DNA from 2 places in the Raoultibacter phocaeensis genome. Region 2 is predicted to be linked to the other one. Evidence: riboswitches for the same ligand, from Rfam matches in the RefSeq annotation. Region 2 holds a riboswitch; the other holds the start of a gene.

Region 1 (10,744 bases), 750 kb from region 2:
ATCGTGCCTTGAGCGGAAGCGGAGTGCGCCAGCTGCGGCTGCACGTTCGTCGCGTCGCCGACGGCGTACACGTTTTCGACCGAGGTGCGCATATGGTCGTCGACCGCAATATGGCCGTGGTCCAGATCGAGCTCGAATCCGTCTATGAACAGATCATCGAACGAAGCCTCGCGTCCGGTTGCCACCAGCACGGCGGCTGCCTCGACGGTGTGGGCCTCACCGCATCCGTCTTCGTAGCACACCGATAGGCGGCCGTTGTCGGTCTGCCCGATGGCCTTGACGCGCGATCCGGTCGCCAGATCGCACCCGCGTTTCTTCATGACCATCGCAAGGCTCTGCGAAAGCTCTTTGTCCATGGTGGCAAGCACGCGGTCGTCCGCCTCGATTACGGTGACCTTCGTGCCGAACGAAAGGTAGATGCCTGCGTACTCCATGCCGATGAAGCCGCCGCCCACGATGACGAGGCTGTCGAGCTCGGGAACCGTATCGAGCATCTCGTCGGAATCGTACACGCCCGGAAGGTCGATCCCGTCGATCGGCGGCATGGCGGGGGTCGTGCCCGTAGCAATGACGAGGGTGTCAGCCGAAAGCTCTTCGGTTGTGCCGTCTTCGAGCTCGACGACGATGCGGTCGGGTCCCGAAGTCGACGCCGTACCGTACAGCACCGTTATTCCGAGCTTGTCGAACGAGGTTTCAAGTCCCTGGTTCTGGCGCTCGACGACTTCTTCTTTACGGGAGCGCAGTATGTCGAAATCGATGGAAGCGTTTTCGATGCGCAAACCCATGTCATGTGCGTTGGCGGCATCGTGGAAGAGGTTTGCCGTGTGCAGGATCGTTTTCGTGGGGATGCACCCGCGATTGAGACACGTGCCACCGAGTGCGGATTTCTCGATGAGAACGGTGTCCACGTTGTGGCGCGCAGCTTCACGTGCGACCGCATTGCCGCCTGGGCCTGCGCCGATGATAACGAGTTCGTGATGGGCCATGAGATTGTCCTTTCGGTCTATGAGTAGAATCCTCCACAAATGAGCTCGGAACAATCTGCCCGCATCATCTGTTGGTCGGGTGTTTCCGTTTCGATGCCCATCAGTCGATTTTCCAGCGATGCACGGTCGTATCGGCAGCCTTCGAGCGCTGAGGCAAGCCCCGCGATGAGCTCGGCATCGAGCGCGTCGGAGGATATCCGAGCCGTATCGATGACGCCGCGGTTCACGACGAGCTCGACATCGAGGTTGCCCCATGCGTAGCGCTCGCCGAAGGCGTGGGTGAAGGGGATCGCCCTGCCGAAGCGCCACTCCCACGCGGAAAGCCGTGCTACACGCGCTTGCACATCGGCCTCATCGAGACGCTTGGTGGGGAAAGGCTGCGCGGGTGAGAGGAATCGCGCGGGAAGGAAGGGAGGCGCAGGCGTAGCGATGTGCGCGGGCGAGGCAACGCGTGCGGTTTGACCGTCGGTGGACGCAGCGACGTGCGCTGATAGCATGGCACTTTCGGGTAGAGAGACCTCTGAGGGCACAGGCTTGCCGCAGGCGGTCGTCAGCGCTTCGATGAGTGCAAGGGAGAGCGACTCGACAGTAATGCGCGGGCAAAGGTCGGACAGGTTCGCAACACGCGAGCGAAGGGAGTCAACCCCCTTGCTTGCGAGCTTCTTCGGATCGGGGTTGAGGTAGCGGGCGAGCTTAGCCGTATCGACATCGATCATGAGCGTGCCGTGATGGCAACGACGCCCGCTCGACCGGTAAAACGCATTACCCGAGAACTTGGCACCATCGATGGTGACGTCGTTGCGGCCCGAAAGCTCGGCTTCAAGCCCAAACGATCGTACGGCATCACAGATAACCTGCATGTTCATTGCAAGATCGTAGTCCTCGTCCGCGGCGATGAACGTGAAATTGAGGTTTCCCGTGTCGTGATAGACCGCACCGCCCCCCGAAAGGCGACGTGCGATCGTGCCGCCATCCTCTTCGAACTCGGCCACACGGCATTCCTTCCACGCGTTCTGATTACGGCCGATCACGATGGTATGGGCGTTCTGCCAGAGAAACAGCAGGTATTCTCCGGGCTGCACAGCATCCATGAGCGCTTCCTCGCAGGCGATGTTCGCGAACGGATCGGTCGTCTCGCTGATGAGGAAGAGCGGCTGCAAGCGCGCAGTTCGGAGGGCGGGTTCGGTGGGCGTTACGCGTGCAAACACAGCACTGTTCGCACGCGTGGGTTCGGTGAGCGTTACACGTGTGCAAGCATCGCCGCTCGCGGGTGCGGACACAGCCTACTCCCCCTCGCCGGATTCGGGCTTCCAGCGCACGATGGGCGAGCGGGCGGCCTGCACCTCGTTCGGGCGGCCGATGCGCGTCGTGTGGGGTGCCTCGGCGAGCACGCCGGGACTTTCGTGCGCCTCGTGCCAGATCGTGCGAAACGCCTCGGCTGCTGCATCCAGCGTCTCGCGGCTTTCGGTCTCGGTCGGTTCCACCATGAGCGCCTCATGCACGATGAGCGGGAAGTACATGGTTGGGGGGTGCATCCCGAAATCGAGGAACCGCTTGGCCACGTCAAGAGCGCTTGCGCCCGTTTCGTCTTTGAGCGGTCCGATATCCATGACGAATTCGTGCATGCAGGGGCCGGAAAACGGCATGGCGTAGAGATCGTCCAGCTTGCGCATGAGGTAATTCGCATTGAGCACGGCGGTTCGGGCTGCTTCGGGAATGCCCTCCTTGCCGAGTGCAAGCATGTAGGCGAGCGCGCGAATCGCAACGCCGAAGTTGCCGTAGAACGATTTCATACGCCCGATCGAATGGCGGGGTCGCTCAAAGGCGAATGCGCCGTCTTTCTCAACGACGATGGGCGAGGGCAGGAAGTCTTGCAGGTGCGCCTTGCAGCCGACGGGGCCCGAGCCGGGGCCGCCTCCCCCGTGCGGTGTCGAAAACGTTTTGTGCAGGTTCAGGTGCACGCAGTCGAACCCCATATCGCCCGGCCTTACGATGCCCATGATGGGGTTGAGGTTGGCACCGTCGTAGTAGCACAGCCCTCCCGCCTCGTGCACGATCTCGCAGATTTCGAGGATGTTGGGGTCGAACAAGCCGAGCGTGTTGGGATTAGTGAGCATGAGCCCTGCCGTATCGGGCCCCACGACTGCGCGCAGCGCCTCGAGGTCGACCCCGCCTTCGGCATTCGAGGCGACGTTGACCGTATCGAACCCAGCCATCGAAGCGGTTGCGGGGTTGGTGCCGTGCGCCGAGTCGGGCACGATGATCTTCGTGCGCGCGTCGTCGCCTGCAGCTTTGTGAAAGGCGCGGATAAGCAGCAGCCCTGCGTATTCTCCCTGCGCGCCTGCGGCGGGCTGGAGTGTGACGGCATCCATACCGGTTATCTCAGCGAGCGCATCGCACGTGAGCGCCATGGCCTCGAGTGCGCCCTGAACCGTGTTCTCGGGTTGCAACGGATGGATGTCGGAAAAGCCTGGAAGCGCGCTCAGCTCCTCGTTGATGCGCGGATTGTACTTCATGGAACAGGAACCGAGCGGATAGAATCCGTCGCACACGCCGAACGCTTCGTCGGCGAGATGATTGTAGTGGCGGTTGAGGTCGACTTCGGCAACTTCGGGAAGCGCGGGCGCGGTGTTTCGCAAGAAGGTCGCATTCGGAAGGGAGGTGGGCACATCGCATTCCGGCAGCAGCGATGAGGCGCGGCCCGGTTTGGAAAGCTCGAATACCACGTTCATCGCAGGACCTCCTTCACCAGATCGATCAGTTCGTCGATCTGGGCTTTCGTATTCACTTCGGTGGTGCACCATAGCATGCCCTGTACGGGCGAGTCGTCGGGTTCGGGGCATGCGGCGCTTTGGAAGATCTCGGGGTCGTCGCTGGTTTCTGCGCCTGCTACGGCTGTCGAAGCGGCGGCATCGGGCGGAAGGTTCACGGGCAATCCGCACAGCACGCCCGCATCGGCAAGCGAAGCCTCGAGCGTTCCGGCATCGATCGGGCAGGTGGTGACGAACTCGTGGAAGAACGGCTGGTCCCACAAAAGCCCGAACCCGATCTCTTCCAAGCGTTCGGCTAAGTAATGAGCTTTCGAGCAGCTGAGCTGGGCCGCCCGAGCAAGTCCTGTCGGGCCCATCGAGGCCAGATACGCGCCTGCTGCCAGTGCGCAGAGCGCTTCGTTGGAGCACACGTTTGACGAAGCCTTCTCGCGGCGGATGTGCTGTTCGCGCGCTTGCAGGGTCAGCACGAACGCGCGGTTGCCCTGCGCATCTTCGGTTTGGCCGACGATGCGGCCGGGTAGCTTGCGCATGAGCGCCTTCGTGCAGGCGATGATCCCGAGGTACGGACCCCCGAACGAAAGCGGCAATCCGAGCGACTGCCCCTCGGCTACGCAGATGTCGGCTCCGAGTTCACCGGGACTTGCGAGGATGCCGTGCGATACGGGATCGGCCGAAACGATGGCTTTCGCACCTGATCCGTGCACGCGTTCGATGAGCGCGCCCGTATCTTCGAGGATTCCGAAGTAGTTGGGCTGCTGGACGATTGCGCACGCGGTCGCATCGTCGAGTGCATCTGCGAACGCCTGCACATCGGTTGCTCCGTGCCGTGCGGCAACGATGCGCACCTCGACGTTGCGGCTTGCGCAGTACGTCTGTACCGTTTCGATCGTCTGGGGGTTTACCGTTTCAGATACTACGACTGCCGAACGCTTGCGGTCCTGACACATGAACACCGCCTCGGCGGCAGCGGTCGCCCCGTCGTAGAGCGAGGCGTTCGAGGCGTCCATGCCGAAGAGCTCGCACACCATCGATTGGTATTCGAAGATCGACTGCAGCACCCCTTGGCTGATCTCGGCCTGGTAAGGCGTATAGGCGGTTACGAATTCTTCCTTCGTCGTTACTGTTTTCACCAGTGCGGGAATGAAGCGACGGTATGCCCCTGCACCGCGAAATATCGAACGAAACACGGTGTTTCGGGAGGCCAGGGCAGCGATGCGCTCACGCACTTCGAATTCGGTGAGGCCATCCGGCAAGGCGAGCTCGACTACACGGGCCTCTTGCGGCACGCCAGCGTAGAGATCGTCGATCGACGCGTAGCCGAGGTCGCCGAGCATCTCCTCGCGTTCGGTCGGGGTCGATGGTAGGTAGGTTCCCATGCGATGCACCTTTCTGCTTGATCGGTTGGGCTGGCGTCGTGCAGGGAAGCATGAGCATCTCTGTGCTCGCCGCCGCGCGCCTTACTGCGAGCACAGCTCCTCGTAGGCGGGGGCGTCCATCGTGGCGACGGCGATAGAAGCCGGCTCGACGCGGATGAGCCATGCATCAAAGGGTGCTTCGTTGATGAGGGCAGGATTGTCGAGGAGCTCTTCGTTGATTTCGACGACTGTGCCGTCAACGGGGCTGATGACCTCCGAAACGGCCTTAACCGATTCGACGTCGGCAAACGATTCGCCACCCGTCACTTCGTCGCCGACTTCCGGCAGGTTGACGAACACGAGATCGCCGAGCTCTTTCTGGGCGTAATCGGTCAAACCGATCGTTGCGTTCTCGCCGTCGACGGCGACCCATTCGTGCGTATCGGTGTACATGCGGTCTGAGGGATGGTTCATGGTGTTCCTTTCGTCGTGTTGCCGGATTTCCGGCTCCGGTTTCCAAGCGGTCGCGCGCGCACTTCTTCGGCGGGCGTACGCTTTCGCGTGCGATAACTATCGGGATCTCTGGTAAAACGGCAGGGGTACCACGGCGGCTGCGACCCTGCGGCCGCGCACCTCGACTTCGACCTCGTCGCCGACGGCAACCGAGCCGGTATCGACAAGCGCCATTGCACACGCCTTTTTAAGGAAGGGGCAGAACGTGCCCGAAGTGGTGGTGCCGATGCAAACGTCGTCGAGCAGCACGGGTTCGTGCTCGCGGATAATGCCGCGACCGGTTACTTCGAGCCCTATGCGCATCCGAGCCGGATCGCCTTTTGCAACGAGAGCGGCTTTGCCGATGAACTGCGGTTTATCCAATTTCACGGCAAATGCGAGGCCGGCTTCGAGAGGATCGACCGTCTCGTCCATTTCGTGGCCGTACAGGGGCATACCCGCTTCGAGACGTAGCGTGTCGCGTGCGCCGAGTCCGCACGGTATAAGTCCGTCACCTGCGCCTGCTTCTAAAAGGGCACTCCAAATCGTGGGCGCATCGGTCGGCGCACAGTACAGCTCGAAACCGTCTTCGCCGGTGTAACCGGTACGCGAGACGAGGCAGTCGCATCCGGCAACGGAGACGTGCTCGCTGAACGTGTAGTATCGGGCAGGTAAACCGTCTTCGTCGGCCACCCGTGAGAGGATGCTTTGAGCAAGCGACCCTTGTACGGCAATTTGGGCGATGTCGTCCGAGAGGTCGCGCATTTCGGTTTCGCCAAGCAGGTTGTCGGACATCCATGCGACGTCTTTGTCCTTGTTGGCGGCGTTCACTACGGCGAGGAAGCGCTCTTCGCCGAGCTTGTATACGATAAGGTCGTCCACCATGCCGCCGTCTTCGTAGCACAGCGCCGTGTAACGGCAGCGTCCGATTGCCATATTGCTGAAATCATTTGTCATGAGGTGATTGAGCGTAGCGAGGGCGCCCGGACCCCCGAACAGCACCTCGCCCATGTGCGACACGTCGAAGAGCCCGCATGCGTTGCGTACGGCGAGGTGCTCTTTCATGAGCCCGGTAGGATATTCGATGGGAAGCAGGTAGCCGGCGAAGGGTACGATCTTGCCTTCGGCAGCCAAGTGGGAATCGTAGAGCGGCGTTCTGTGGTCTTTTCCTTGCTGCGCGCCTGTGCTATCGGTCGAAGGTCGAGCGTCGTGCGAGGGTGCCGGTTTTTCTGCATGCTGGTCCATAAGCCGTCCTCCAGATCGTCTGCCGGATGCAAAAAGGCGCGCTCGGGGATTCGCCCCGTGCGCGCCTCTGTCCGCTTACCTGAAAGATGAACCCTGCGGGTGAGCCGCAGAGCTTGCTTCTTCGGTGCCGATCGAACGGCTTTCCAGAGGTTTGTCGGATTCCAGTCCTTTTGCCTGAGAGTTTCTGCCCCTTCGGCTCCCACATGGTGGCGGGTATCTCCCGGAATCGTCATCCAAACGCTTCGTGCGCGAACAGGTTAGCATGGCCTCGTACTGCGGGGTAACCCGCCGTCTCGCGAACGGCGGGTTACACGGATGATCGGGCGTGTCGCGGTTACGCATGGGCGGTTGTTCGAGTAGGGGGTGTTTTATCGAGGGCCCCAAAAAGCAACGGCATTGCGGTAGCAGGTGGGCTCCGATGGCGGCCGCTGCGAGCACGCACCGCGTGGCTTTTGTGTTCCGGGTTTCCGAGATTACGGCACAAAATTGGAGGTTTGACAATTATAGAATACCTTCTCTTTTAGTTTGGACGCATTGAAATTTTGCGACCAGGCATTTCTCTGGCTTTGTAAACAAAATTTATTATGTATTTCATTACATAATTGTCAAACCTCCAATTTTGTGCCGGATTCAAAGAATTCGGGAACATACATGGCCATGAAAGGGATGCCTTTTGGAGCCATTGCCAGTTGAGCTTCATGGCCAGGATTCCATCGGGTGCTGGCGAGACTCCCAGCTCCTCGCTTCGGCGCGTCACTCGCCGGGCCACCACCCGCAACTCGCTCGCACCGCCACCCACCTGGCGGGCGCGTGTACCGTCTTAACGCCATCTTAATACGATGCCTGCGACCTTAACGTCGTGCTAATGCGCGTCGGACTACCCTAGGTTTCAGCCCGGGCACCCGTGTGCACACTGCCCGGGCGCAAGATTGAAACTTCGGAAAGGTTGGAACGAGATGGAAACGGTTGCCGGCATCATCGGCGTGCTCAGCATCATCGCGATGCTCTATCTGTTTTACGTGCTCTTGCAAGGCGGTGATGAGAGGTGATGGAAAACCTGCTGGAATACGGGATCTACCTCGCGCTTCTCGTTGCGCTCGCCATTCCTCTGAGCGGTTATATCAATCGCGTGATGGCTGGCGAGAAAACGGTGCTCGGCCGCGTGCTCAGCCCGGTTGAAGGTGTTCTCTACCGCATCATCGGCGTCGACAAAAAAGAAAACATGAACTGGAAGCGCTACCTGATCGCCGCGCTTCTGTTCTCGGCGATCTCGCTTATCGTGCTGATGGCTCTTCTCATGTGCCAGGGATTTTTGCCGTTCAATCCCGAAGGATTGCCCGGGCTTTCGTGGGATCTCGCCTTCAACACGGCGGTCAGCTTCGTCACGAACACGAATTGGCAGGCATACAGCGGTGAAAGCGCCTTGAGCTACTTCTCGCAGGCGATCGGCCTTACCGTGCAGAACTTCGTCACGCCCGCCGTTGGCATGGCGGTGCTGTTCGCGCTGTTCCGCGGCATGGTTGCCGAGAACAGCCCCGGTCTCGGATCGTTCTGGGTCGATGTCACGCGCGGCGTGCTGTACCTGTTCATCCCGCTGTGTTTGGTCATGTCGGTCGTCGGCATTGCCCAGGGTATGCCAGAAAACCTCTCCGACTACCAGGAAGTCGATCTCGTGGAACCGGTCGGCATCGATGCTGAGGGCAATGCGGTAGCGGCTGACGATCCGGCTGCCGTCGACATCGTCGACAAGCAGATCGTACCCATGGGCCCGCAGGCGAGCCAGGTCATGATCAAGCAGCTCGGTACGAACGGCGGCGGCTACAACGGCGTCAACTCAGCGAGTCCGCTTGAAAACCCGACTCCGCTCACGAATCTCATCCAGTGCATCGCGCTTCTGCTCGTGCCGATCGCGCTTCTCTTCAGCTTCGGGAGGTTCGTCAACGATCGCAAGCAGGGCAGGGCAGTGTTCGCGGCAGTGTTCATCCTGCTCGTCGGCTCGCTTGTGGCGATCGGCGTGTTCGAGCAGATGGGTACGCCTCAGCTTGCTCAAGACGGTGCGGTCTACATGGGCACGGGCGGCCAATCGGGCGGCAACATGGAGGGCAAGGAGACGCGCTTCGGCGTAACGGATTCGTCCTTGTGGGCGGCGTTCACCACCGCCGCATCGAACGGCTCGGTTAACTCCATGCACGACAGCTATACGCCCCTCGGCGGTATGGTGCCCATGATCCTCATGCAGCTCGGCGAAGTGGTCGGCGGCGGTGTGGGGTGCGGTTTGTATTCCCTCATCGGGTTCGTGCTGCTCACCGTGTTCATTGCGGGCCTCATGGTCGGACGCACGCCTGAATACCTCGGCAAGAAGCTCGGGCCGAAGGAGATGCGCATGGCGGTAATCCTCTGCATCACCACTCCGTTTGTGATCCTCGTGGGATCGGCGGCCATGAGCCTCGATCCGGCAACGGTGGAAAGCCTCAACAATCCGGGTGCCCATGGGTTCTCCGAAGTGCTGTACGCGGCCACCTCTGCGGGCGGCAACAACGGTTCGGCATTCGCGGGCTTCAATGCGAACACGCCGTTCATCAACGTGGTGCTCGGCATCGAGATGCTTGTGAACCGCTTCGTTCCGATCGTTGCGACATGCGTGCTGGCTGGCGGCCTTGCCGTGCGCAAGCAAGTGGCAACAACCGCAGGCACGCTCTCCACGAGCAATGCGATGTTCGTGTTCCTCGTCATACTCATCGTGCTCCTCGTAGGCGCTCTGACGATGTTCCCGGCTCTGGCCCTCGGCCCGATTGCCGAACAGCTTCAGATGGTCTTGTAGAAGGAAGGTGCAAACAACCATGGCAACTGCCACAATGAACAAGTACGACACGAAAGCGCAGGCGAAGCGGGCGGTTCGCGACGCATTCGTGAAGCTCAACCCCAAAGACCAGATCAAAAACCCGGTCATGTTCATGGTGTTCGTTTCGGCTGTGCTCACGACGATCCTGTTCGTGCTCTCGCTCATCGGCATCGCCGATTCTCAGCCGGGCTTCATCCTCGCGATTGCGGTTATCCTCTGGCTCACGGTTTTGTTCGCGAATTTCGCGGAAGCCATCGCGGAAGGCCGGGGCAAGGCGCAGGCCGATTCGCTGCGTGCCGCCAAGCGGGACGTGCAGGCTCACAAGATCACGCAGGGCATGCTCGCCGCAGGGCAGCATGAAGAAGACCCATCGCATGTATACCTTGCGCGCGCAGAAGAGGTCAGCTCGGCAACGCTTAAGAAGAAGGACTACGTGTTCGTGTGCGCTGGCGAGCAGATTCCGGCTGACGGCGAGGTCGTCCAGGGCGCGGCATCGGTCGACGAGAGCGCCATCACGGGCGAATCCGCCCCAGTCATCAGGGAATCGGGCGGTGACCGCTCGTCGGTCACGGGCGGCACGACCGTGCTTTCCGATTGGCTTGTCATCTGCGTCACGCAGGAAAGCGGCAAAAGCTTTCTCGACCAGATGATTGCGATGGTCGAATCGGCCTCCCGCAAAAAGACTCCGAACGAGATTGCGCTCGAAATCTTGCTCGTTGCGCTCACCATCATCTTTCTACTCGTCGCCGTCTCGCTGTTCACGTTCAGCGGGTTCGCGGCGGGACAGGAAGGTATCGCGAACCCCACGACGATCACTTCGCTCGTCGCGCTGTTCGTCTGCCTTGCCCCCACGACCATCGGCGCTCTGCTCTCTGCTATCGGCATCGCCGGCATGAGCCGCCTCAACAAGGCGAACGTGCTCGCGATGAGCGGCCGCGCGGTCGAAGCGGCGGGCGATGTAGATGTGCTTTTGCTCGATAAGACCGGCACGATCACGCTCGGCAACCGCCAAGCGAGCGCGTTCATCCCCGTAGACGGGGCCACCGAGGAAGA
Region 2 (10,744 bases):
TTAGTGAAACTATTAGTGCAATATGTATTTTTATTCTACTTTAGGGATAATTAGTGAGCCCAAGTGCCACGAGGAGGGAGGGGCGGAGGCGAGTCGGCGGGCCTGCGCGGGACAACAATCGTGCCATATGGCATTGATCTCAACGGTGAACAATATCCTCACAATAGGGGTATACGCCTCTGAACAGGAGTTACACGAAAGCGACGTTCGTTTGCCGAAATGCGGTGGGAGCAGCGGGACAGAAATCAAGCCATATGGCACGATTGTTGTCCCGCACCCAACGACGAGTTTTCGAACTGCTTCTTTGCTGTCCTCACTCGTCCCACCTGGGACCGTTAATGGGCGTTGCCGAACACGTTGACGGTGACGATGCCCGCAACGAAAGGCTAGCGCCTTACGGCCTCGATGCCCACTTCGCGCATGCTCACGTCCTCGGGAGATGCTTCGAGCACATTGAGGCTGATGCCAAGCTCGGCATTTGGCACGCAGCGCACAATTTCGTCCACGCACCCATCGGGAAAGCTCAATACGCCGCCTTCAAGTGATGTGCGCATCTCATCGTCGGCTAGGAGATCGCCGAGCGCGCGCTGCACGGCCCCCACCGAAGGACCGAACGCCTTCGCGCATTTGATGAGGTAGTCCTCTTCGTCGAACCGATATTCGAGGTAGCGGCCTGTCGCATGCTGCAAACGTCCGAGCATCCGGTTTTGCTGGAAAAGCTGGCCCGTGTTCTTATTGTCCGACGAGCAGTAGTGCACGCCGAGATCGAGGTCGCGCTCGCGAGCGAAACGCAGCAGCTCGAGCGCCTCCGCTTCGCTGCCCGCCACGGGAATGCCGCCCGCATACCAGTAGTTGTACAGCACATCGAACGGTTGCCTGCGCAGATCGAACCCGCGCGCGGCGAACGCATCGGCGTTGTTGAGCGGAAAGCAGAACTCTAAAAGATTGATGCCTTTCGCGCCCCAACGAGCAAGCTTTACGAGCAGATCTTTCATCTCGTCGAGGGCGCCGGGGATAACCGGCATTTCCACCATAACGTCTTCGATATGATCGACCGCGATGCGGATGCGCTCCTCGACCATGCGTCGCTCATGCTCGTTATCTTCGAGTTTCACGCTGAATCGTATTTCGCGCAGCCCGCTTCCTTTCAAAGCATCCATCGCAGCGGCATCGAGGTCGTATCCGCTCGTGTAAAGCCTCAAATGGGCATCGGGAAACAGTTCGTGCGCCCGGGCAAAGAACGCCTGGGTCTTCTCGAAATGCAGCATCGGCTCTCCCCCGGTCAGGGCAATGCAATCGAAGCGCGCTCCCGCAGCATGAGCTCCTTCGAGCTCGCCGAGCGCATCCCGATCCGTGCGGCAGTACCGCTCGTAATCCTCCTGATTCGGATTGAAACAGAAATAGCAATTCTTAGGGCACGCAAGAGAGATGAAGAACGTCACCGTCTTCTCGCCCGTCCGGCACGCGATGCATCCGGGAGAAATCCAACCGTTGCCACCGATAAGGCTTTTGCCGCAGTTTTCGCACGCCCAGGTAGGGTCTTCGAACCGTTTGCCGCGCGGCTGCGATTCTTCTCGCTCGAAGGCGAGGCCGAACGACGACACGGTACGTTCGTATTCGGCAGCGACTTCGGTAAACGCAGCCTGGTATGTCTTCAAATCCATATGAGCCCCCAACGGTTTGCGCCTCGCTGACCACGACAGCTTCGCCTGAGACGCCCTAGCAGTTGCGCTCTCGCCTGAACAGCAGCGGCGCGGTTCGGCTGTGCTTTGAATCTGGTACCCCAGACTCAAACTCAGCCATCACGTCCGACTGCGTCCACATCGCCTCGTTAGCATGTAACAGTCATCTGCCCGAGCGCACCTTCGCACCGCGCATACAGCCGCACGTATCCCGTATATGGTAAACCACGTACGCTCAAATCGTTGCGGCAATGCCGCCACTAAGCCGCATGAGACCGAATCTTTCTCATGCCGTTCACAACCCTGCGCGCACCGAGTTTGCACGATCGTGCATCTGTGAGTTCTCGGGCATCCGCCCAATGGAAAACCGCTTTCGCACGATCGCGCACCAGCGAGCTTTCGGGCATCCGATCCCAATGGAAAGCCGCCTGCGCAGCTTCACCTTGCGGGTGCCGCCCGCATGGATTTTTGGCCGATATAGGCGGTCACCGCTTGACGGCGCAAGTTCGATTATGGTTACTTGATGGGGTACGTATTCCCCGACAATCGTTTTGCCTCAGAAACCCTTGCCGAGCGGATAACCTCGTTGCCGTCAAGCGGCTCGCGTGAAAAAAGGTCATGATGGTTGGCAAGCACAATCAGTTTATCGGGTACAAGGTTTACGATGCTCAGCGTCTGACGCATCGTACGCTCGAAGTGGCCCTGAAGCAGTACGATCTCACGCCTGGACAGTGGAACCTCCTCAACCAGCTCGACCGCGCTGGCGCCCTCTCGCAACGAGCGCTTGCCGAGCGAACGCGTAAGGAACAGGCAACCATTACCCGGTACCTCGATACGCTCGAGCGCAAGGGCTTCATCGTGCGCACCCGCGATGCGAACGATCGGCGCGCGCACGTGATCACCCTGACCGACCAAGCACGGGATCTCCTCAAGCACGTTGAGCCCGTTGCCGAAGAAGCAGCTGAGCAGCTTGTCGACGGCATCGAGCAAGCGGATATCGATACGTTTCTCAGCGTACTCGACCGCCTCAAGCAAAACGCCGAAACGTTCATCGAGGAGAAAACGTCTTCGCGCTCGGCTTGAGCGAACCGAAGCGGCACCTGCCAGCAGTCGCGCTTGTTTTCTGCTTGCACTCGCCTGTGATCCCCCCCGAACGATGACCTGTTCACAACCCGTTCGGTACCTGCTACAATGCGTCTACACAACTTCATAGCGTCACCCCGTTGATGCGTCCTGAATCCATGCGAGACAGGGCGAGAAGGGGCCTCTGGAGAATTCCGGGTTCGACCCGGGTGCCGAAGGGGCAAGGCGGAAACGCCGAAACTCTCAGGCAAAAGGACAGAGCATGAGCTTAAGCTTGACGCGTGCGTTCGCTTCCTGCGCATCGCACGCCTGCGCTTTCCCTTCCAATCGCCTTCTCACATCTGCGGGTTTCGCAGAAGCGGTGCCTGGTTCGGCATACGAAGGAAGGAAAACCGGTGGAAGGCTTTTTCGACACAATCAATTCGGCACTCGTTGTCATCGACGATTGGATATGGGGCATCCCGCTCATGGTGCTCATCCTGTTCGGCGGCATCCTCTTAACCGTACGTCTTAAAGGCGTGCAGTTCCGTCAACTCCCCCGCGCCCTGCGCTACATGGTAAAGAACGAAACAGGCGGGGAAGGCGAAGTTTCCAGCTTCGGCGCGTTGTGCACCGCACTTTCAGCCACCATCGGAACGGGTAACATCGTGGGCGTAGCGACTGCCATCGTCGCAGGCGGCCCCGGCGCCATGTTCTGGATGTGGCTGGCAGCGCTGTTCGGCATGGCGACCAAATTCTCCGAGGGGCTGCTCGCCGTCAAGTACCGCAGCGTCGACAAGAAGACCGGACACGTACTCGGCGGTCCGTTTTACTATATCGAACGTGGCATGGGCAAGAACTGGCGCTGGCTCGCGAAGATCTTCGCGTTTTTCGGCATGTGCGTGGGTCTGTTCGGCATCGGAACGTTTACGCAGGTGAACTCGATCTCAACGGCTATCACCGGCTTTTTCGATCCCGAGAAGGCAGCAACCGTGAGCATTCTCGGGATGGACTACTCCATCGCCACCGTGATCGGCTCGCTCGTGCTCGCCGTGCTCGTAGGGCTCGTCGTGATCGGCGGGCTCAAACGCATCGCGAAGGTTTCCGAGCGCGTTATCCCCGCAATGGTAGTTGTCTACGTGGGCTTTTCGCTCGTGCTCATCTTCACGAACCTCGATAAGCTGCCCGGTGCGTTCATGACGATCATCGAAAGCGCGTTCGGACTTCAAGCGGTTGCAGGCGGCATGCTCGGTGCGATCATCGTCGCCATGCAGAAGGGCATCGCGCGCGGCATCTTCTCAAACGAAGCGGGCTTAGGCTCGGCCCCCATCGCCGCGGCGGCTGCGCAGACCAAGGAGCCCGTGCGCCAGGGCCTCGTCTCGATGACCGGCACGTTTCTCGATACCATCGTCGTCTGTTCGATGACTGGCCTTGCGCTCGTGATGACGGGAGCCTATCAGGTGCCTGGCCTCGAGGGAGCGGCCGTCACGACGGCAGCGTTCCAAGCGGGGTTGCCGTTCGTTCCGCCCGAGGTGGTATCGTTCGTGCTTATGGCGTGCCTCGTGCTGTTCGGCTTCACAACGATCCTCGGTTGGGATTACTACGGCGAGCGCTGCTTGGAGTATTTCAGCAACGGCAACATGAACTCGGTCAAGGTGTATCGCTGGCTCTACATCGCCGCCGTGTTCATCGGCCCCTACATGACCGTAGCCGCCGTATGGACCATCGCCGATATCTTCAACGGCCTCATGGCCATCCCGAACATGATCGCCCTTATCGCCCTCTCGGGCGTGGTGGCGAAGGAGACGAAGGATTACTTCGCGCGCCTCAAAGCCGCCGGCGACGAAGAGCACATGGAGCCGCACCTGCCCGGTGACAACTGGGATATCCCACCCATCGATCCGATCACGGAGCGCTAGGGGCATCGAGCGTGAAGGCCGGAGCGACTATGCGACGCATGGGTGCTCCGGCTTGTGCGCCGCCAGCACGCTACCCGTCGAGCACCTTTGCCTTCGCTGCATCGAACTCTTCTTGCGATATCACACCTTGATCGAGCAGGTTCTTCAGCTTGGCGAGCCGCTCGTAGGGATCTTCCCCCGATGCAGCGTCGGTCGGCGACGGTTGCACTGCCGAATACCCCGGCGCTTGGTTCGGCTGCTGCATCGCCCCGGCCGCACCGCCGGCCGCTTGCATGCCCATGCCCATGAAGCCCATGCCCAAAGCCCCGCCGTCCGGGTTCTCGCCCGCGGCCCGCAGCCCGTCGGCGAACGACGCCTGCAAATTGGCGTTGCCTCGCGCCCCCATGAGCGCATCGGCCTGCTGTACCTTTGCGAGCAGTGCCTTGGTGCCCTCGTCGTAATCGATCGCCATGACGGTTGCCTTGACGATCTGCAATCCCCTGTCGTATCGCCAGTGATAGGCCTGTTCGACCGCCTGCGAGAGCGATTGGGCGAATCCGACGGAATCACTCTGGATGGCGGTGATCCTGTGCTGCTTGCCGCTTGCGTTCACGTAAGCGCTGAAAGCTCCCGCGAGCGATCCGACCACCTCGGAGAACAGCTGGTTCGCAGCGGCGTTGTTGAAATCGGTGAAGTAGAAGGGGAAGGCACCGGGCGCGTAGTACTGAACCGGCACGAAGCCCTTCAAAAACAGGATGGGATCGACGATCCTCAACGTATACGTTCCGTGAGCCCTCGCGCCGACCTGCGTGTTGAGGTACGCGTCGTCGAAGTAGATTTCGCTCTGAGTGCCGAATTTGTTGTTGGGAATCTCTTTGAGGTTCACGAAGAGGGCCACCTGCGCCGCAGCAGGCGGACCGCCGTATTTGAACCGCTCCCATGACTGCTTGACGATCGCGTCCACAAAACCCGAATCGGCGAAATACGAGCGTGCGTTGATGTTGTCGGACGTCCACTGATACCCTCCGGGGTCGGACACGAACCCGGTTACCGCACCGTTCTCCATCGTGATGAGCGCGAATCCCTCGGGGACGAGGATGAGGGATCCGTTGGTGATGACGTAGTCGCTTCCGCTGGTGTTCGAGGAGCGCTGGGCATCCGCACCGCTTCTGACGGCCGAACATACTCCCACGGTTCCCGATAGCCCCGCAGGCACCGTATAGAAATCCCTCCATTGATCGGCAAACGCTCCGCCGAGCGCTCCGCTGAAAGCCTTGAAGAAGCCCATGATGCCCCCTGTCTAGTTCCCTGGCGAGTCTTTTTCGATGACCACGGCGTTCCCGTTCGCGGTAACCCCGAATACGTAGGGAAGGTAAACCGTTTGCCCGGCCGTGCCCACCGTTTCGGGCTCGAGCGTCAAGTAATCGAAATCGACGCCGATCACCGCGTTGCACCCCAGCTCGTATGCAGCTTCTTTGAGCTCCGCGAGCGCGTTTCTGCGAATATGCACGATCGAGCTCATCAGCGCGCTGCTCACATCGGTGCCCTGGCTGAACAACCCGATTTTTCCGCGATCAACCTGCACGGCATCGTCGCCCGAGATGTAGCCCGAGTACTTTTTGATCGTATAGCCGTCGAACCCGAAGCCGGACGTGATCAGTATCGATGCCATCGCCTTCTGCTTTTCGGCCTGCTGCTCGAGATGCCGGTGAAAACCGTTCACGATCGGCCCGACATCGGAATCCCGGATGGTCTTTCTGGTAAAGCTCGGCTTTATCTCAAAGCCCGCATCGGCGATAAACGCCTCGATTTGGTTGACGTCGAACCCGTACATTGCCGCAAAATCGTCGAGATACATGGATGCCTGCCTTCGTCTACAAATACCAGCGCGCCTCTGCATTGCTTGGGTCGATGTCGAGTACGAGGTTGGCGTACCGGCTCGCCTGAGCTGGGTTCTCTCTGCACTTCTGGAGCAGCCGCGCAATGTCATCGTGCAACGCGATGTGGGAGGTGCGCGGCGGTGCATCCGACTGCTGAATCGCGTATCTGGTTCGGCAATAACAGCACATCCTGTAGCCGTTGACCTCGATGATTTCGGTGCTCCCGCACTTCTCGCATACCAACATTTTCATGCGCGCCGTTCCCCTGATTGCTGCAAGCCGGCATGATGCCGCCGGTCTGCGTTTCCGGATGAAGACACTTTAGCATAGGGAAGATGTGAATGCTTCGGGGTGTTGCAATGAGAAAGCGGGGGCAGTCGGATTCGCTTGCGAGCTCGGCTAGGCTCAACTGAAGAGCAACGCTTTGCGCTATTCTGGATGGCAGTTTCAAGACACAGCAGACACAATCCAGATCATGGAGCCGTAGGTAAACCCGGCATCGCCTGCGGCAACCACGGCATTCAACAGCTTTTTCATGCCGTAATCGGTGAAGGTGCCATGCCACACGAGCTGGGTACCTCCGTCCCCCGCTGCAAGAACGACCGGCTGATCGAACGACACCTCGAGGCCGAGCGGCGTGAAGCGAGCGTTTTGCACGAACGTCGTCGCACCGTCTTCCGTTGTAAGCGCCCACACCCCGCCTGACATATCCATATCCGCCCGCTTAAGTCGCGCGCCGGTAAGAGCCACAACGCGGTCGGAGTGATTCGCGGCCATGACGGGGATGGTGGCCGCGTTCGGGCCGCCCTCGCCCAGCGTCATCGACACCGATGACGGAATGGTGATACTGATTTGGGCGGCTTGTTCTTCGGATGAGGCTGACTCGGAATCAAGATCAGGTTCGGGAACCGCTTGTTCCGCTGGCGCCGCAGGGTCGGGTTCGTTAACCGCCTCCCCTGCCGACGTCGCCGGATTAGGTTCTGCGTCGTCAACCGACGGAACTTCATTCGGTTCGCTCGCCGTATCTTCTGCAGGATCGCTCGCCTGTTCGCCCAACGGTTTGTTCGCTGGATCGTTCGCAGGCTCGTCCTGAGACCCGCCTGTCGATTCGCCTTCGAGCCCGTCCGCAGGTTCGTTCTCGAATTCTCCTGCCGATTCACCCGCCTGCTCGCCCTCGGATTCTTCCGTGGAAGCCTCGGGATCCTCCGGCTGATCAACCAGCGGCGGCTGCGGTGCATCGGGGTTGACGAGCACGCGCCCATCGGCCTCCCATGCGTACGAGAGCACGTTCTTGTTTGCACCACGGTAGATCGTGACCAGCGGTTCCTCGCTTGGTTCGGCGAACCCAAAGCATTCCTCGAGAATTGCGTCGTCGGCAAACGCGAGTTCGTCCGGCAGTTCGACAAGGTTCGGGCACTCGTAAAACGTGCGCGTAAGGTCTTTGGTCGTTGCTGGCACGTTTGCGATTTCGCTCAGGTTCGAACAGCCTTCGAACCAGTGAGCCAGACTTTCGGCTTCAACCTTATCGGCGAATATCACGCGCTCGATATCTTCGGCCACGCCCGCCGCGAGCCAAGGAACGTCCCCGGCGTTGTCGAACGAACGCACCGCCCCCGCCCCATCGACCACAAACGTGCCGTCAACCCACAGTTCAGCCACGACCGTCGAAGGTTCGTCTGCGCCGATGAACCAGGCCTTCTCGTATTCGGGAACCGATGGCTCCGCAGGGGGATCGGCAGGATTGGGAGTGGCGGGGTCGGTCGGGGTCGTCCCAACGACGACGTTGTCCACATCGTCAGCAGGAGCCGTCGGCGCAGCGAAGGGCCCGCCAAATTCTGCAGGCTCAGGCGCCTTTTCAGAAACCGTTTCTGACGAAGTAAGATCTTCGCCAGAAACGGTTTCCGAAGCCGCAAACGAATAGGAAGCAGGCCGCAGCATACCGAATACCAGCGACAAGCAAAGGGCCAAGGCCGCACCCCCAAAGAGCGCGGCCTTGCGAAATCGTACTATGCCAGATGATGGCTTCGTCATGAATGAAGCTCGAGCCTTTCAAGCGTAGTTGACGCGATTAGAAACCGACCGTCCACTTGATCCCGAATGCTTTCGTGGCCGCAGTCGAATACTTGTTCAAGAACGTCCCATCGATCTCACCTTTTTCAACCGTCATGTCAACACTCAGGTTTCCAGGAGTACTCGCATCGGTAGCACCTGCGATCGCCCAATCGAGATCGGTAGCTGCTGTCGATTTAACAACTGCCTTCACATCGCCGGTATTCGTTTTGTCGGTCACCGTCAGACGTATCTGGTTCTTCTCGGTAATTGCGGTATCGTCCTCTTTGATGGTTAATCCGTTGCCATCCACAACGTCGGTGATTTGAACCGACTTGAGCGCAATACCGTAACCGACAGTCGTATTGTCGAGAGTAAAGGTGGGGGCAGTAAACCCGCTGGAATTCAGCGTCAACGGGATGGTCGTAGGAACCGTAGCGGATATCTGAATATCGGATTTTACCGTAACCTCGCTTGTGCCAACCCCGCCAGTAGTCGCAGTATTGCCCTCCGTCAGAGCCGCAAACGCCGGCGTCGCGCAAAGCCCTGTCAGCAATGCTGCGGCGCACACTCCTACCAAACCTTTTTTGATGCACGTGAAACGTCCTGTTTTCTCCATTGTCTTTCCCTTTCCTGATGTGCCCTTACGTTGTCTGACATGCTCTGCTTATCCTCCTATTGAAGGTTATCCTAGCCTTCAACGTTCAAAACTATATTGGCGGCCGCTTGGCCAGTTTGCTTGTGGGTCTCGCGATCGTAGCCGGTGAACGTGGCTACTGCGGCGTATTCGCCAGGATCGAGGTCGCGTAGCAGCGTAATAGTCTGGATGTGCTGATCGGGCGCAAGGGCGCCTGATTCGTAGACCGTCTCGCCGCTATCGGCAAGCGTTATGATTACTTTCTGATCGACGGGGTTCGCAGCAATGTTCTCGATACGCGCCTCGCCCTCGGAAGCGCCGTCGGGAAACGTGATGACGGCGGCGATGGAGATGTTCATCATGCCCTTCGCCACCTCTTCGTTCAAGGCGGCTTTGATCTCCTCTTTCGACTTGCCTTCGAATTGGCCCTGCGCTGCGTTCGAATCGTACCAGTCATTCGCAGACGGTTGTTGCGTCAATACCACGCCGGCCGTTACGGCAATCGCTACAACGGCTACGGCAACGAGACCAGCGAACACATGCTTGGACATGCCGAGAATCTTGCCGGTTTTCTTCGTGGCTTCGGCAACACCGTTTGTTGCAGTGGAATGTGAATCAGAAGCTCCGGTAACGGAGGCCTGTTCGGCAGGTGCCGGATCAGGAGAAGCATCAAAACCCTGCGCCCGCGCAACGCCATCGGCGATGTTCTCGCCACTTGGCTGGTGCGGGAGGTTATTCGGTTCGATGCTGTCTACTGGAAGGCTCTGCGTGCTCTGACCGTCTTGCTCGCTCATACGTAATGACTCCTTATATCAAGCTCCTCGCAAACTGGGGAGCTCATTTGACTAAAATACGCCAGGGGGTATATACAAGTCAAGAAGTAATATTTAAATAGAAGTTGAAGATAGAACAGCCCCGCCGTACTTCCTTGCAACGAAAATGCCCTCGGCAAGAACGCATCCGAAAACGGTTTTGCACCTCCCACATGGCAGCTTGTCGCAAAGACAACTCGCGAAGACGTGGCTCCGCCTGGGAGACCGCGAGGTGCTTTGCTGCGTTCATACTGCGGATATGGCGTGCGCAGCGCCGTATCATTTCGTGTATTTTATGGAGAAGAAAACAGTTGTTGCCAAGAGGGGGTTCGCGGAGTAATATATCTTCTTGCCGCTTTTCCTGTTCTTGATATATCGAATGGATGCAAGTTGGCACCATAGTGCGGGGTGGAGCAGTCTGGTAGCTCGCCGGGCTCATAACCCGGAGGTCATCGGTTCAAATCCGGTCCCCGCGACCAAAACTCCAAGTCGGAGGCCGAAGCGGCTTCCGACTTCTTGTTTGTCGTGGTGCGTTGTAAGTATAGGTACGTACAACCGAATCAGAGGTACCAATGACCGTCATCGACATCCATGCGCACATCTACCCCGAAAAGATCGCTGCAAAGGCAGTCGATGCGATCGGGGCCTTCTACGATACAACCATGTACGGACAGGGCACGGCCGATCATCTGCTTTCCGTGATGGAGCACTCCCCCATCACGAA

What was found. A riboswitch is a leader RNA that binds a small molecule or an ion and turns the genes downstream of it on or off. The one in region 2 is predicted to bind glycine.
Region 1: linked by a shared signal. The riboswitch ahead of gcvT (glycine cleavage system aminomethyltransferase GcvT) and the one ahead of FJE54_RS04955 (alanine/glycine:cation symporter family protein) in region 2 are both predicted to bind glycine.

What each region holds. Positions count from the first base shown of each region.
Region 1 covers NZ_CABDUX010000001.1:498,117-508,860, reverse strand. The annotation lists gene lpdA (dihydrolipoyl dehydrogenase) at 1-986, opposite strand, end outside; gene FJE54_RS02095 (lipoyl protein ligase domain-containing protein) at 1,004-2,266, opposite strand; gene gcvPB (aminomethyl-transferring glycine dehydrogenase subunit GcvPB) at 2,270-3,718, opposite strand; gene gcvPA (aminomethyl-transferring glycine dehydrogenase subunit GcvPA) at 3,715-5,133, opposite strand; gene gcvH (glycine cleavage system protein GcvH) at 5,215-5,586, opposite strand; gene gcvT (glycine cleavage system aminomethyltransferase GcvT) at 5,683-6,849, opposite strand; glycine riboswitch at 7,002-7,082, opposite strand; gene kdpA (potassium-transporting ATPase subunit KdpA) at 7,898-9,670, shown strand; gene kdpB (potassium-transporting ATPase subunit KdpB) at 9,690-10,744, shown strand, end outside.
Region 2 covers NZ_CABDUX010000001.1:1,248,059-1,258,802, reverse strand. The annotation lists gene FJE54_RS04965 (radical SAM protein) at 387-1,664, opposite strand; gene FJE54_RS04960 (MarR family winged helix-turn-helix transcriptional regulator) at 2,301-2,765, shown strand; glycine riboswitch at 2,940-3,034, shown strand; gene FJE54_RS04955 (alanine/glycine:cation symporter family protein) at 3,161-4,663, shown strand; gene FJE54_RS04950 (SHOCT domain-containing protein) at 4,734-5,930, opposite strand; gene FJE54_RS04945 (heavy metal-binding domain-containing protein) at 5,943-6,500, opposite strand; gene FJE54_RS15965 (hypothetical protein) at 6,517-6,774, opposite strand; gene FJE54_RS04940 (hypothetical protein) at 6,970-8,460, opposite strand; gene FJE54_RS04935 (hypothetical protein) at 8,591-9,190, opposite strand; gene FJE54_RS04930 (flagellar protein FliS) at 9,262-10,002, opposite strand; tRNA gene FJE54_RS04925 (tRNA-Met) at 10,423-10,499, shown strand; gene FJE54_RS04920 (amidohydrolase family protein) at 10,593-10,744, shown strand, end outside.